4 regions of the Cronobacter universalis NCTC 9529 genome follow, and region 1 is predicted to be linked to each of the others. Evidence: predicted binding sites of a transcription regulator. Region 1 holds the regulator's gene; each other region holds the start of a gene.
What was found. Region 1 encodes CRP, which controls carbon source genes, mostly activating them, when cyclic AMP is high. Its sites were predicted from a motif close to ATGTGANNNNNNTCACAT; they were not measured.
Positions count from the first base shown of each region.

Region 2: the regulator CRP is predicted to act here: its motif matches at 1,278-1,295, upstream of rhaS (HTH-type transcriptional activator RhaS).
Region 3: the regulator CRP is predicted to act here: its motif matches at 1,203-1,220, upstream of aaeR (HTH-type transcriptional activator AaeR).
Region 4: the regulator CRP is predicted to act here: its motif matches at 1,296-1,313, upstream of AFK65_RS06560 (ABC-F family ATPase).

Region 1 is NZ_CP012257.1:3,911,845-3,915,312, reverse strand. It holds gene AFK65_RS18110 (YccS/YhfK family putative transporter) at 1-1,865, opposite strand, end outside; gene crp (cAMP-activated global transcriptional regulator CRP) at 1,928-2,560, opposite strand; gene AFK65_RS18100 (OsmC family protein) at 2,871-3,275, shown strand; gene AFK65_RS18095 (phosphoribulokinase) at 3,323-3,468, opposite strand, start outside.
Region 2 is NZ_CP012257.1:123,654-127,121, forward strand. It holds gene rhaB (rhamnulokinase) at 1-1,121, opposite strand, end outside; gene rhaS (HTH-type transcriptional activator RhaS) at 1,423-2,259, shown strand; gene rhaR (HTH-type transcriptional activator RhaR) at 2,331-3,182, shown strand; gene rhaT (L-rhamnose/proton symporter RhaT) at 3,179-3,468, opposite strand, start outside.
Region 3 is NZ_CP012257.1:406,692-410,159, forward strand. It holds gene tldD (metalloprotease TldD) at 1-200, shown strand, start outside; gene aaeR (HTH-type transcriptional activator AaeR) at 241-1,185, opposite strand; gene aaeX (p-hydroxybenzoic acid efflux pump operon protein AaeX) at 1,361-1,564, shown strand; gene aaeA (p-hydroxybenzoic acid efflux pump subunit AaeA) at 1,572-2,504, shown strand; gene aaeB (p-hydroxybenzoic acid efflux pump subunit AaeB) at 2,510-3,468, shown strand, end outside.
Region 4 is NZ_CP012257.1:1,431,172-1,434,639, reverse strand. It holds gene AFK65_RS06560 (ABC-F family ATPase) at 1-1,275, opposite strand, end outside; gene ldtB (L,D-transpeptidase) at 1,495-2,415, shown strand; gene AFK65_RS06550 (hypothetical protein) at 2,552-3,052, opposite strand; gene AFK65_RS06545 (efflux transporter outer membrane subunit) at 3,180-3,468, opposite strand, start outside.

The sequences.
Region 1 (3,468 bases):
CAGCGCTGCAGCGCAATCTCACAGGCCTGTAAGTAGCGCGCCGCCGTCTCCGGCGGCAGCGTGGTTTGCTCGCGCGCCATCGTCGTTATCGCGTTAATGTGCTCGACGATAAACTGGCTGTGCGTCACCCACAGGCGCATATCCTCCAGATAACGGCTGTTAAAGCCTGGCTCCTGCATGGCCTGGTTGAGCGAGTTATAGAGCGCGTTGTGCGCCTGGTTGACCTGCATCCGCTGCCACGCCAGCGGGCCGGGTTGCGGATCGTCGCTCAGGATCAGGCGCAGCGCCTCCTGGTCTGCTTCCAGCGCGTCATGCGCGTTCTGGCGCAGGAGACCGCTCTGCCACTGGGGCCAGAGCCAGACCATGCCGCCGAATGCGATAAGGCAGCCGGACAGCGTGTCTATCAGGCGCGCCACGATGTACTGCTCGCCGTTGAGCGTCAGGATTTGCAGCGAATAGACCGCCGTGACGGTAAAGCCAATCATCGCCCAGCCGTAGTGCCGCCGGATTATCAGATAACTGATTAACGTCACCAGCAGCATGCCGAGCAGGGTATAGCCCTGCGGCACATTCAGGTGCAGCGTAATGCCCGCGATAATCAGCCCGGCCAGCGTGCCGCCGGCACGGTGCAGGATGCGCACCCGCGTCGCGCCATAGCCGTTTTGCGTGACGAACAGCACCGTCATCAGGATCCAGTACGGCTTCGGCAACTGGAACGCGCTGCCTAACAGGCCCGCCGCCGCCAGCATTACGCCCAGACGCGCGGCGGTACGCAGCGCCGCGGATTTCAGCGACAGATAGCTTTTCAGCGCCGGCAGCAGCGGCAGGCGACGCTGGCCGCTCTCCATCAGGTCACGGGCGTAGAGCGGTCGCTGGGTGCGCAGTACGCGCGCGATGCGGCTGAAATGGTATTCGCAGAACTGGCCGACCGGGTTGTCCGGGTGCTGGCGGGCGATTTTCGCCAGCGCCTCAATCTGCTTATCCATTGAGAAGCGGCGTGAATAACGGTGATAGAGAATATCGTCAGAAAGCGTGCGCAGCCGCGTGGCGACGGTTTGCGCCGTCCAGCGCAGCACTTCTTCGGCGTGGCTGCGCTCCACCAGTTTTTGCACTTCGGCGGGCTGATGCAGGGAGACTGAAATGTGCTCCTGGAGATCCAGCGCCACCTGAAACGTGCGCAGCAGGCGCTTGTAGCCGTTCTGTTTGGTCGCCGACAGCATCTGTAGCTGCTGATAGCACTGGCTTATCTGATCCACCACTTTTTGCTGATGCACGAGCAGCGGCGGCAGCGCCTGTTCCGGCTCGGTGTGGCGCGTCAGCAGGCTGTATTTCGCTTCGCAGTAGTCGGCGAGACTTTTATAAATCAGGCTTAACGATTCACGCAGCGGCTGCTCGCGCCACAGCCAGAACCAGAACCCGTTAAACGCGCCATACCAGAGCGTGCCGAGGACATAGAGCAGCATGGGCTCCCAGATGGGCATATTTCCGGCGAGGCTTAGCGTGAAGATGGCCGCGATAAGCGACGCGGGCAGGAGACGCGCATGCAGCGGGCTGATCTCCGCCGTTACGCCGAGCAGCAGCGCCAGCATCAGCAGAATGAGCGGCAGCGGCACAGACTGTAACAGCAGAAGCTGCACCGCCAGGCTGCTCAGCGCGAACAGCGAGGCGCCGATGATCAGTCGTTTAAAAAAGCGTTTGTGCGGGGTATCAAGACCGGCAATGTTGCAGCAGGCGGGGACGAGTGAAAACAGCAACCCTTGTTGAAGATGGCCCAGCATCAACCCGACCGCCACCGGCAGGCTTAAGATCAGCGTTTGCCGTAAAGCGTAATTGATTTCAGGATGATAGATAAGACGACGCCACATAGGGGAGAAGTATAGATACAAAAACGGCGTGTTACCGAAGCGACACGCCGTTTTTTGATTTTTTAGCGGGTACCGTAAACCACGATGGTTTTACCGTGGGCGGAGATCAGGTTCTGATCTTCGAGCATTTTCAGAATGCGGCCAACGGTTTCGCGAGAACAGCCGACGATCTGGCCGATTTCCTGACGCGTGATTTTGATCTGCATCCCGTCAGGATGGGTCATCGCGTCCGGCTGTTTGGCCAGGTTCAGCAGGGTCTGCGCGATACGGCCGGTCACGTCGAGGAAGGCGAGGTTACCCACTTTCTCGGAGGTGACTTGCAGGCGGCGAGCCATCTGCGAGGAGAGACGCATCAGAATATCCGGGTTAACCTGGATCAGCTGACGGAATTTTTTGTAAGAGATTTCAGCCACTTCACAGGCAGTTTTAGCGCGAACCCAGGCGCTGCGTTCCTGACCTTCCTCGAACAAACCCAGTTCGCCGATGAAGTCTCCCTGATTCAGGTACGAGAGGATCATCTCCTTACCCTCTTCATCTTTGATCAGCACTGCCACTGAGCCTTTAACGATGTAATACAGCGTCTCCGCTTTTTCACCCTGGTGAATCAGCGTGCTCTTAGATGGATACTTATGAATGTGGCAATGTGACAAGAACCATTCAAGAGTCGGGTCTGTTTGCGGTTTGCCAAGCACCATGCGCGGTTATCCTCTGTTTTAAACTGGCTCCAAAGACAGGGCGCGTAACCCCTGTCTGGCTTTGCAATCATCATCTTCCCGCTTCCAGGGAAGTTGGCTGTCCGTGGACATCGCAGCCGATAAATTGTCTTCTCCTCTGCACCCATGCGTAACATCAATGTATCGCCGCTGCATCCAGACTGTTTTAGCATAGCTTTTCTCAGGTGTCTCCTGTTGTCTCGTTTCAGCTTGACGCAGGTCGCGCTTCCATTGCCTCCGGGAACGCGCGCGCGTAATCTGTCAGAAAAATGAATAGCCTGGAGCGATTAACATGCATGCACGAGTGAAATGGGTAGAAGGGTTAACCTTCCTTGGCGAGTCCGCTTCGGGGCATCAGATCCTGATGGACGGCAACTCCGGCGACAAAGCGCCGAGCCCGATGGAAATGGTCCTGATAGCCGCAGGCGGCTGTAGCGCGATTGATGTGGTCTCTATCCTGCAAAAAGGCCGTCACGACGTGATCGACTGCGAAGTGAAACTGACGTCAGAGCGCCGCGAAGAGGCCCCGCGTCTGTTCACGCATATCAATCTGCACTTTGTGGTGACGGGTAAAGACCTTAAGGACGCGGCAGTGTCGCGCGCGGTGGATCTGTCGGCGGAGAAGTACTGTTCGGTGGCGCTGATGCTCGGCAAAGGGGTCAACATCACCCATTCGTATGAAGTGATTGAGGCGTAATCTGACGACGGGCGGCCCGGCAGGCGAAGCGCCGCCAGGCCACTCTGTCACGCTATCTGCTTGCCTTCCATCAGCCGCTGCACCAGCGGCAGCATGATAAGCTCCATCGCCAGCCCCATCTTGCCGCCCGGCACCACCAGCGTATTGATATGTGAAATAAACGAGCCCTGTAGCATCGCCAGCAGCCACGGGT
Region 2 (3,468 bases), 520 kb from region 1:
CTGTCAAAAACGCAGCGCGCCAGCTCTGCCGCGCTTTGCGGCGCAGGCTCGCCGCGCTCAAGGCAGGCGGCCTGAATTTCGCGGCTCATGCTTTGCGGGTTGATAAAGCGGTCGTCATTGGGGTTCACCACAAAGCGGCAGGGCGCAAGCGCGCGCGCCTCGTCGATAAGGGCGGGCAGGTCGGTAATCTGCTGCTCCTGGCAGACGCGCTGCAACAGCCACAGCCCCATGATGTTTTTCAGCACCCGGTAGCGCCCTTCGGCGCCGCCTTCATTGGTGATATTGGCCGCGAGCGCGCGGTCATCGGTGTACGGCGTTTTGCTCTCAAAACCCATCAGCGACCAGGTGCCGGAAGAGAGATACGCCGCGTCCGGCGTCGCCAGCGGCGCGGCGATCACCGCGCTGGCGGTGTCGTGCGTCGCCACGGAAACCACCGGCACTCCCACGCCCTGCGCGCTGCGCCAGTGGCCGATCACGTTGCCCGGATGCGTCGGCGCGCCGAGCCAGTGGCGCGGCACGCCCGCCCAGTCGAGCAGCGTCTCGTCCCAGTTATCGGTATTGATGTTAATGAGCTGGGTGGTGGTGGCATTGGTGTAATCCCAGTTCAGCGCGCCGGTCAGCCGGTAGCAGAGGTAATCCGGGATGAGCAGCGCATGCGCCACGCGCGCGACCAGCTCCGGCTGCTGCTCCACCAGCGCGCGAAACTGATACAGCGTGTTAAACGGCAGAAACTGAATGCCGGTGCGGCGGTAAATCGCCTCGCGGCCCATTTGCTGCTCGGCGCGGGCCATAATGCCGTCGGTGCGGCTGTCGCGATACGACACCGGCAGGCCGACGCGCTCGCCGCGCGCGTCCAGCAACACATAGTCGACGCCCCAGGTGTCGATGCCGATGCTGTCGATAGCGACGCCGCGCGCGCAGGCTTTCTCCAGACCCGCGCGCACTTCGCGCTCCAGCGCGTCCACATCCCAGGTGTCGAAGCCGTCCACGCGGCGCAGGCCGTTGGCGAAACGGTGTATTTCTTCAAGCGTCAGGCGCTGTCCGTGGCTGTCGTAGCGAGCCAGCATCACGCGGCCGCTGGAGGCGCCCAGATCGACCGCGACGCTATGGCGAATAGTCATGGTTGGGGTCCTTGTTGGAATCTCTGACGCCAGTCTAGGGAGCGGCGCGGCGGCGCACCTTCACTCCACGGACAGCGTGTTAAGCGCGCTGGCAAGGAAGCAAAGATGAACGTGAGGGAGTTCACAAAATGGCGTCTGGCCGCCGGGCCGGCAGCGGTGTGAGCCGCGCCGCATTTCCAGAAATTTCACGGTGTTTCTTAAAAATCCGACGGGCTTTGCGCGTTTTGGCGTCGAAAATTTAAGGTGTAAGTGAGAACCGTTATCTACTATCAGGCAGGTTTCACAGAACGCGGGGGCGATGATGACGGTACTACAGAGCGTTGATTTTTTCCCATCCGGCGCGGCGTCGGTCACCATTGAACCGCGTCTGCCGCAGGCGGCTTTTCCTGAACATCATCATGATTTTTATGAGATTGTTATCGTCGAGCACGGCACCGGCACGCATGTGTTTAATGGTCAGCCGTATACGCTCAGCGGCGGCTCCGTCTGCTTTGTGCGCGACCACGATCGCCATCTCTATGAGCACACCGAAAATCTCTGTCTGACCAATGTGCTGTATCGCTCGCCGCAGGCGTTCAGTTTCCTGTCGGGGCTTGAAAAGCTTTTGCCGCAGGAGCAGGACGGCCACTATCCGTCGCACTGGCGCATCAGCCAGCAGACGCTGCATCAGGCCCGTCCGCTGGTGGAGCGGCTCGAAGCGCTGCGCGAAAGCAGCGACGTGCATGCCATCGCCAGCATGGAGATGCTCTTTATGCAGCTGCTAATTTTACTGCGAAGCGGCGCGCATGCGCAGGGCGGCGGCCACGCCGATGAACGGCTGAATCAGCTTATCGCCTGGCTTGAGGAGCATTACGCGGAAGAGGTCTGCTGGGAGCGGCTGGCCGATAGCCACATGCTGTCGCTGCGCACGCTTCACCGCCAGCTTAAGCAGCGCACCGGCCTGACGCCGCAGCGCTACCTTAATCGTCTGCGCCTGATGAAAGCGCGCTATCTGCTGCGCCACAGCGAAGAGAGCGTTACGGATATCGCCTACCAGTGCGGTTTTGGCGACAGCAATCACTTCTCCACGCTGTTCCGGCGCGAGTTTTCGTGGTCGCCGCGCGATATTCGCCAGGGGCGCGACGGGCAAATCCAGTAACGCGAAGGGAATCACCGTTTTCTGCGGCGAAAAAGCGCATACTTTGCAGCCATTTGCCCCGGAGATACGCTGTGGCCTCTCAGTTAGTGCTCAGGAAAGCGGATTTCTTCGCGACACCCACCCAGCCGGTCGTCGTGGCGGATCGCTACCCGCAAAATGTTTTTGCCGAGCATACCCACGAGTTCTGCGAACTGGTGCTGGTGTGGCGCGGCAACGGGCTGCATGTGCTGAACGACAGGCCTTACCGCATTACCTGCGGCGATCTCTTTTATATCCGCGCCGAAGACCGCCACAGCTACCAGTCGGTTAACGACCTGGTGCTGCATAACATCATCTACTGCCCCGAACGGCTAAAACTTAACGTCAACTGGCGCGATCTGCTGGAAAACCCGCGTGGCGCGAGCGGCGACCCGCGCTGGCGGCTCAGCAGCCAGGGCATGGTGCAGGCGCGCCAGGTCATTGACCAGCTGGAGCATGAAAGCCCGAAGCAAGACGCGCTTTCGCACTGCCTGGCCGAAAGCCTCTTTTTACAGCTGGCGATTACGCTGCGCCGTCATCGTTATCAGCCGTCGGGCGGCGCGGGGCCGGGCGACGGCGAAACGCTCGATCTGCTGATGGCCGCGCTGGGCAACAGCCTGGAAGTGCCGTTCGATTTGCAACATTTTTGCAGCCATTACCAGATTGCCGAACGCCCGCTGCGCCAGCTGTTCCGCCAGCAGACGGGCATGAGCATCAGCCAGTATCTGCGCCAGCTGCGCATCTGCCAGGCGCAGTACCTGCTGCGCCACTCCTCGTTGCTGATTAGCGATATCGCCGCGCGCTGCGGCTTTGAAGACAGTAACTATTTCTCGGTGGTGTTTACCCGTGAAACGGGCGTGACGCCACGGGTGTGGCGTCAGCAGTGGGGCGCTCTGGCCGGTTAGTTGGTCGCCATGCCCAGCCCGACGATATTCGCCGCCACGATAATCACCACGCAGCCCAGACTCAGCACGCTGACCGGACGACGCCCGGCGGCTTTCCACTCGCGCAGCACCAGTCCGACGATCCCGCCGCACAGCACGTAGAAGCTCATGTGCAGCATCCAGCTGATGTAGTCATACTGCGCCGGGATGCGCGCATGGCCCCAGGCGTAGAAAAAGAACTGCAAATACCACATCAGCCCGCCCAGCGCCGAGAGCAGCACGTTGCTGATAAGCAGCGGTTTCGCCA
Region 3 (3,468 bases), 800 kb from region 1:
GTAAAGTGACGAAGCCGGTGAAAGGCGCGACGCTTATCGGCTCCGGCATCGAGGCGATGCAGCAGATTTCAATGGTGGGTAACGACGTGAAGCTGGATAACGGCGTCGGCGTCTGCGGTAAAGAAGGCCAGAGCCTGCCGGTAGGCGTCGGTCAGCCGACGCTGAAGGTGGATAACCTGACGGTTGGCGGTACGGCATAAGCGTGTGTTTTCGCCCCTCCGTTTGCGAGGGGCGATACCGTCAGGCGCGGCTCTCTTTTCCCTTCCCGTTTCTTCCCCGCATCTCCTGGTATACCTGCGCCACTTTCACGAAATAGTCATTAAGCGCGTTGATGCAGACCTGCACCTTAAGCGGCAGTTTGTCTTTTTCGGTATAGAGCGCGTATACCGGTCGCGGATCGGACTGGTAGCGCGGGAACAGGATCTCCAGCTCCCCGCTGTTGATCTCATCGATCACCCACATTAGCGGTACATACGCAATGCCTGCGCCCGCTTTCAGCCAGCGGGAAAGCGTCATCGGATCATTGGTGACAAAACGCCCCTGCGGCAGCAGGCGGGTGGAGATACCTTCCGGCGCGATAAGTTCGAATTCGTTGTCGGGACGCACGCTATATTCAAGCCATGAATGGTTGGCGAGATCGGCGGGTTTTTCCGGCGTGCCCGCCTGAGCGAGATAGCTTTTGGCGGCGCAGACGACCATCGGCATCGAGCCGAGACGTTTTGAAAACAGACTGGAATCCTGTAGGGCGCCGACGCGGATCACCACGTCCAGCCCGTCGGCGATAAGATCGGGGGCCGGAATGCCGGTCACCAGGTTGACCGACAGCCCCGGATAGTCGCGGAGCATTCCGGCGGTCAGAGACGCCAGTACATTTTGCGCCATGGTTGAAGAACAGCCGATCCGCAGCGTGCCGATAGGGCTATTATTAAAAGCGTATAACTGTTCATGCACTTCCTGTACTTCATGCAGCATACGACGACAGCCCTGGTAGTAGATCCGGCCTGCCTCGGTTAAGCCAATGCTGCGGGTGCTGCGGTTTAACAGCTTGACCTGCAACTCATCTTCCAGTTTCGATACCGTCTGACTGATAGAAGAGACGCTCATCTCAAGCTGCCTGGCGGCGCTGGTAAACGAGCCCAGCTCCACCACTTTGGCGAACACCGACATTCTTTTTAGTCGTTCCATTATTCACTCTGGCTTAAAAGTGATTTAGATCACATATCATAGATAACTTACTATCAGTTACGCTAATATATTATTTCCAACATAACTAACACCGCACTCTCGCCCGGCCATTCCAGGTCACTCGTTGCGGAATATAGTTTAAAAATCAATCGCCTGTACGCAAATCAAGGTCAACATGAGTCTTTTTCCGGTCATTGTGATATTCGGTCTTTCCTTTCCGCCGATCTTTTTTGAGCTTCTGCTGTCGCTGGCGATTTTCTGGCTGGTGCGCCGTGCGCTGATCCCGACCGGGATTTACGATTTCGTCTGGCATCCGGCGTTATTTAATACGGCGCTCTACTGCTGTCTGTTTTATCTGCTGTCGCGCTTGTTTGTCTGAGGTTGATGTGAAACTACTAACAACAAAAATCACCCGCACAGCCATCACCGTGGTGCTGGTCGTGCTCGCCTTCATCGCCATTTTTCGCGCCTGGAGTTTTTATACCGAATCGCCCTGGACGCGTGATGCGCGCTTCAGCGCCGATGTGGTCGCTATCGCGCCGGACGTCGCCGGGCTAATCACCTCGGTGGACGTGCATGACAACCAACTGGTGAAAAAAGATCAGGTGCTTTTCACTATAGACCAGCCGCGTTACCAGAAGGCGCTGGAAGAAGCTGAAGCCGATGTCGCGTACTACCAGGCGCTGGCCAATGAAAAACGCCGCGAGGCGGGCCGTCGTAACAAGCTCGGAGTGCAGGCGATGTCGCGTGAAGAAATAGACCAGGCGAACAACGTGCTGCAAACCGTGCTGCATCAGCTGGCGAAAGCCGAAGCGACGCGCGATCTGGCGAAGCTCGACCTGCAACGCACCGTGATCCGCGCGCCGGCGGACGGCTGGGTCACCAACCTTAACGTCTACACCGGCGAATTTATTACGCGCGGCTCCACGGCGGTGGCGCTGGTCAAACAGAACAGCTTCTACGTTCAGGCTTATATGGAAGAGACCAAGCTGGAGGGCGTACGCCCCGGCTTTCGCGTAGAGATTACGCCGCTTGGCAGTAATAACGTGCTGCACGGCACCGTCGACAGCGTCTCGGCGGGCGTGACGAACGCCAGCAGCACGCGCGACGACAAAGGCATGGCGACGGTTGATTCTAACCTCGAATGGGTGCGTCTGGCGCAGCGCGTGCCGGTGCGCATTCGCCTCGATAAACAGCCCGGCAACCTCTATCCGTCCGGCACGACGGCGACCGTCGTGGTGACAGGAGAGCGGGATCGCGACCGCAGCCACGAATCGGCCTTTAACAAGCTGATGCACCGCCTGCGCGAATTCGGCTAATCATGATGGGCTTTTTATCTATCGATCCCCGGCATCTGCGCTTTGCGATAAAACTCGCCACCGCCATTGTGCTGGCGCTGTTCGTCGGGTTTCACTTTCAGCTTGAAACGCCGCGCTGGGCGGTGCTGACCGCCGCTATCGTGGCGGCGGGCCCGGCGTTTGCCGCGGGCGGCGAGCCGTGGTCCGGCGCTATCCGCTACCGCGGGATGCTCCGAATCATCGGGACATTCATCGGCTGTATCGCCGCGCTGGTGATGATTATCGGCACCATTCGCGCGCCGGTCGTGATGCTGACCCTTTGCTGTATCTGGGCTGGTTTCTGTACCTGGGTCTCATCGCTGGTGAAAGTCGAAAACTCGTATGCCTGGGGGCTTGCGGGTTACACGGCGCTGATTATCGTCATTACGATTCAGACCGAGCCGCTGCTGGCGCCGCAGTTCGCGCTGGAGCGCTGTAGTGAAATCGTGCTTGGGATTTTCTGCGCGATTATCGCCGATCTCCTGTTCTCTCCGCGCTCCATTAAGAAAGAGATCGACCGCGAGCTGGACGCGCTGCTGGTGGAGCAGTTTCGCCTGATGCAGCTCTGCATGGCCCACGGCGACAGCGCAGAGGTGGATAAAGCCTGGGGCGCGCTGGTGCGCCGCACCGCCGCGCTCGATGGCATGCGGGTTAACCTGAATATGGAATCTTCGCGCTGGGTGCGCGCGAACCGCCGCCTGAAAGCGCTCAATACGCTCTCGCTGACGTTAATCACCCAGGCCTGCGAGACGTATCTCATCCAGAACACCCGCCCGGAGTCGATAGCGCCGGAATACCGCGAGCTGTTTGTCGAGCCGGTGGAGACCGCCGCTGACGTCCATCGGCGCCTGAAATTTATCCGCCGTGTGCTCTCCTGGACCGGCGAGCACGACACGCCGGTGACGATTTACACCTGGGTGGGCGCGGCCACGCGTTATCTGCTGCT
Region 4 (3,468 bases), 1.8 Mb from region 1:
CAGACGTCCAAGAATGCTGCGAACCGCCTGCTCGTCGTCGCCTTCCTGCTTCCACTGGCTCATCCATTCAAACACGGTCAGATCGTTGTCGAACTCATATTCGTGATCCTGCGCGTAGTAGCCAATCTGCGCATTCTCAGACCATTTCACGGTGCCGTTATCCGGTTGCAGTTCGCCCACCAGCGTTTTCAGCATGGTGGATTTACCCACGCCGTTGGCGCCGAGGATAGCCAGCTTCTCGCCCACTTCCAGCAGCAGGCCGACGTTTTTAAACAGCGGGCCGTTATCGAAGCCTTTGGTCATCGCTTCCACTTCCAGCGCGTTGCGGAACAGCTTTTTATCCTGCTCGAAGCGGATAAACGGGTTCTGGCGGCTGGAGGCTTTCACCTCTTCCAGTTTGATTTTATCAATCTGGCGGGCGCGGGAGGTCGCCTGACGGGATTTCGAGGCGTTGGCGCTAAAGCGGCTCACGAACGATTGCAGGTCGGCAATCTGGGCTTTTTTCTTGGCGTTGTCCGCCAGCAGACGCTCGCGCGCCTGGGTGGCGGCGGTCATGTATTCGTCATAGTTGCCCGGATAGACGCGCAGTTCGCCGTAGTCGAGATCCGCCATGTGCGTGCAGACCATGTTCAGGAAGTGACGGTCGTGCGAAATAATAATCATGGTGCTGTCGCGATCGTTGAGCGTCTGTTCCAGCCAGCGAATGGTGTCGATGTCCAGGTTGTTCGTCGGTTCATCGAGCAGCAGGATGTCCGGGTTAGAGAACAGCGCCTGCGCCAGCAGGACACGCAGCTTCCAGCCAGGGGCGACTTCGCTCATCGGGCCGTAATGCTGCTCCAGCGGAATGCCGACGCCCAGCAGCAGCTCGCCCGCGCGGGACTCCGCGCTGTAGCCGTCCATCTCGCCATATTTCACTTCGAGATCGGCCACTTTATAGCCGTCTTCTTCGCTCATCTCCGGCAGCGCGTAGATGCGATCGCGCTCCTGCTTCACTTCCCACAGTTCGCCGTGGCCCATGATCACGGTATCCAGCACGGTGTATTGTTCAAACGCGAACTGATCCTGGCGCAGCTTACCGATGCGTTCGTTAGGATCGAGCGAGACGTTGCCCGCGCTCGGCTGTAAATCGCCGCCGAGGATCTTCATGAAAGTGGACTTGCCGCTCCCGTTGGCGCCAATCAGACCGTAACGGTTGCCGCCGCCGAACTTGACGGAAATGTTTTCAAACAGCGGCTTACTGCCGAACTGCATGGTGACGTTGCTGGTAACTAACACGCGTAATTCCTGGGTAAGATGTGTGATAAACAACGCATTATGCCATAACTCCGAATTTATTTCCCCCGTCAATGGGCTGACTACACTGACTCAGGAATGGGAAAAAAATGTGAATAAGCACACATCTCAATTCCCTGCCACGGAGAATGCACATATAATGCGCTCCCTGTATTCTTTCGTTCACTCTAACGGCCGGTCCGGCAACGATATTTGCATAACATGAAGATGAAATTACGCACGCTTTTAGTGGCAGCCTTCGCAGTCGTCGGGTTTTGTAACTCCGCCTCTGCGGTGACTTATCCTCTGCCGACCGACGGTAGCCGTCTGGTGGGTGAAAACCAGGTGGTGACAATCCCGGAAGGCAATAACCTGCCGCTGGAAGATTTCGCCGCACAGTATCAGATGGGGCTTTCCAACATGCTGGAGGCCAACCCGGGCGTCGACCCGTATCTGCCGAAAGGCGGCACCATTCTGAACATTCCTCAGCAGCTGATCCTGCCGGATACGCCGCATGAAGGCATTGTGATTAACAGCGCCGAAATGCGTCTGTATTACTACCCGCAAGGCACCAACACGGTTATCGTGCTGCCGATCGGCATCGGCCAGCTCGGTAAAGACACCCCGATCAACTGGGTGACGAAAGTCGAGCGCAAGCGCGCGAACCCGACCTGGACGCCGACCGCCAAGATGCACGCGGAGTACGCTGCCGCGGGCGAACCGCTGCCGCCGGTGGTACCGGCTGGCCCGGATAACCCGATGGGCCTCTACGCGCTCTATATCGGCCGCCTGTACGCTATTCACGGCACCAACGCCAACTTCGGTATCGGCCTGCGCGTGAGCCACGGCTGCGTGCGTCTGCGTAACGAAGACATTAAATTCCTGTTCGAGAACGTGCCGGTCGGCACCCGCGTACAGTTCGTCAACGAGCCGGTGAAAGCGACCACCGAGCCGGATGGCAGCCGTTACATCGAGGTGCATAACCCGCTCTCCACCAGCGAAGATCAGATCAACAACAACGAACTGGTGCCGATTACGCTGACCAAAGCGGTGACCACCGTCACCAGCCAGAGCGATGTCGATCAGAACGTCGTTGAGCAGGCGGTGCAGAACCGTTCCGGTATGCCGGTCCGTCTGAATTAAGCACATACTGAGAGAAAACGAGCGCAATAGCCGTCTGAAAGTAAGATAAAGACAGACGGTTTTTTCACTCTGAGAAGCCGGCAATCACCTTGTGATGCTGGCTTTTTTTGTTTTCGTTCCTTACGCGCAGGCTATTTCAGCTCTCTTCATCACGCAGGTTGACGATCAAAGCGGTAAGCATATAGCGGATATATTTAAGGTCAGAATCGCATTTACCGCTGCTGGCGAGAATACGGGCGATATGAATGCGATAATAGGCGCGGTCTAGGAGGTCAATGGTGGTTTTGATACTGCTGAGATACTTCAGATAACGCTCTTTTTCATCTTTAGTCGTGGCGGAAGGCCAGTGATCCGCATTGCCGCTTATCAAAAGCGATACCGGAATAGCGCCGTCATTAAGCTCGTCGAAGGCACGGGTCCGCAATGCCATAATGAGCGCATTTTTCTCCGCTACGGAGCCTTCTTTTTCGTAATAGTTTTTGATTATTTCATCAAGCACTGCGGCGTTGAGCTTAATTTCCCGGATAATCCGCTGCCTGACCGCAATTTTCAGGTTAGCCAGCTCTTTTGACTTTTTGAAGCTGTCCATGCCTGCGTTAATAAATAATTTTGCTGGCTCCAGTAATAACTCAAACATACCTTTCTCCTGATGAATTGTCGTTATCCGTTGTTACTCAGGCGAAAAACGTGCCTGAGCGCAATGAACTCTCTCTTCCACCGCCCCTCTCTCCAGAGGCGGAAGGCGTTGCGAGCTCATTGCAGATTCAGCCGCGCGGCGCGGGGCCAAAAACGTCGTAGTCTGGCAGGCGCACGTTCTGATACGGCTCCCAGCCGCCGCCGAGCGCTTTGTAGAGCGCGACGAGATCCAGGCTGCTCTGCACCCGCGCCTGCGCGCGCTGCTGCTCGGCCTGCGCCAGCTGGCGCTGGGCGTCGAGCACTTCAATAAACGTTGCGATGCCTTTGCGGTAGCTGTCGCTCGCCAGATCGAACGAGGTTTGCAGCGCGTCCAGGGTTTTCTCAAGCCCCGCCTCGCGCTGCTGGTCGGTGCGGTAG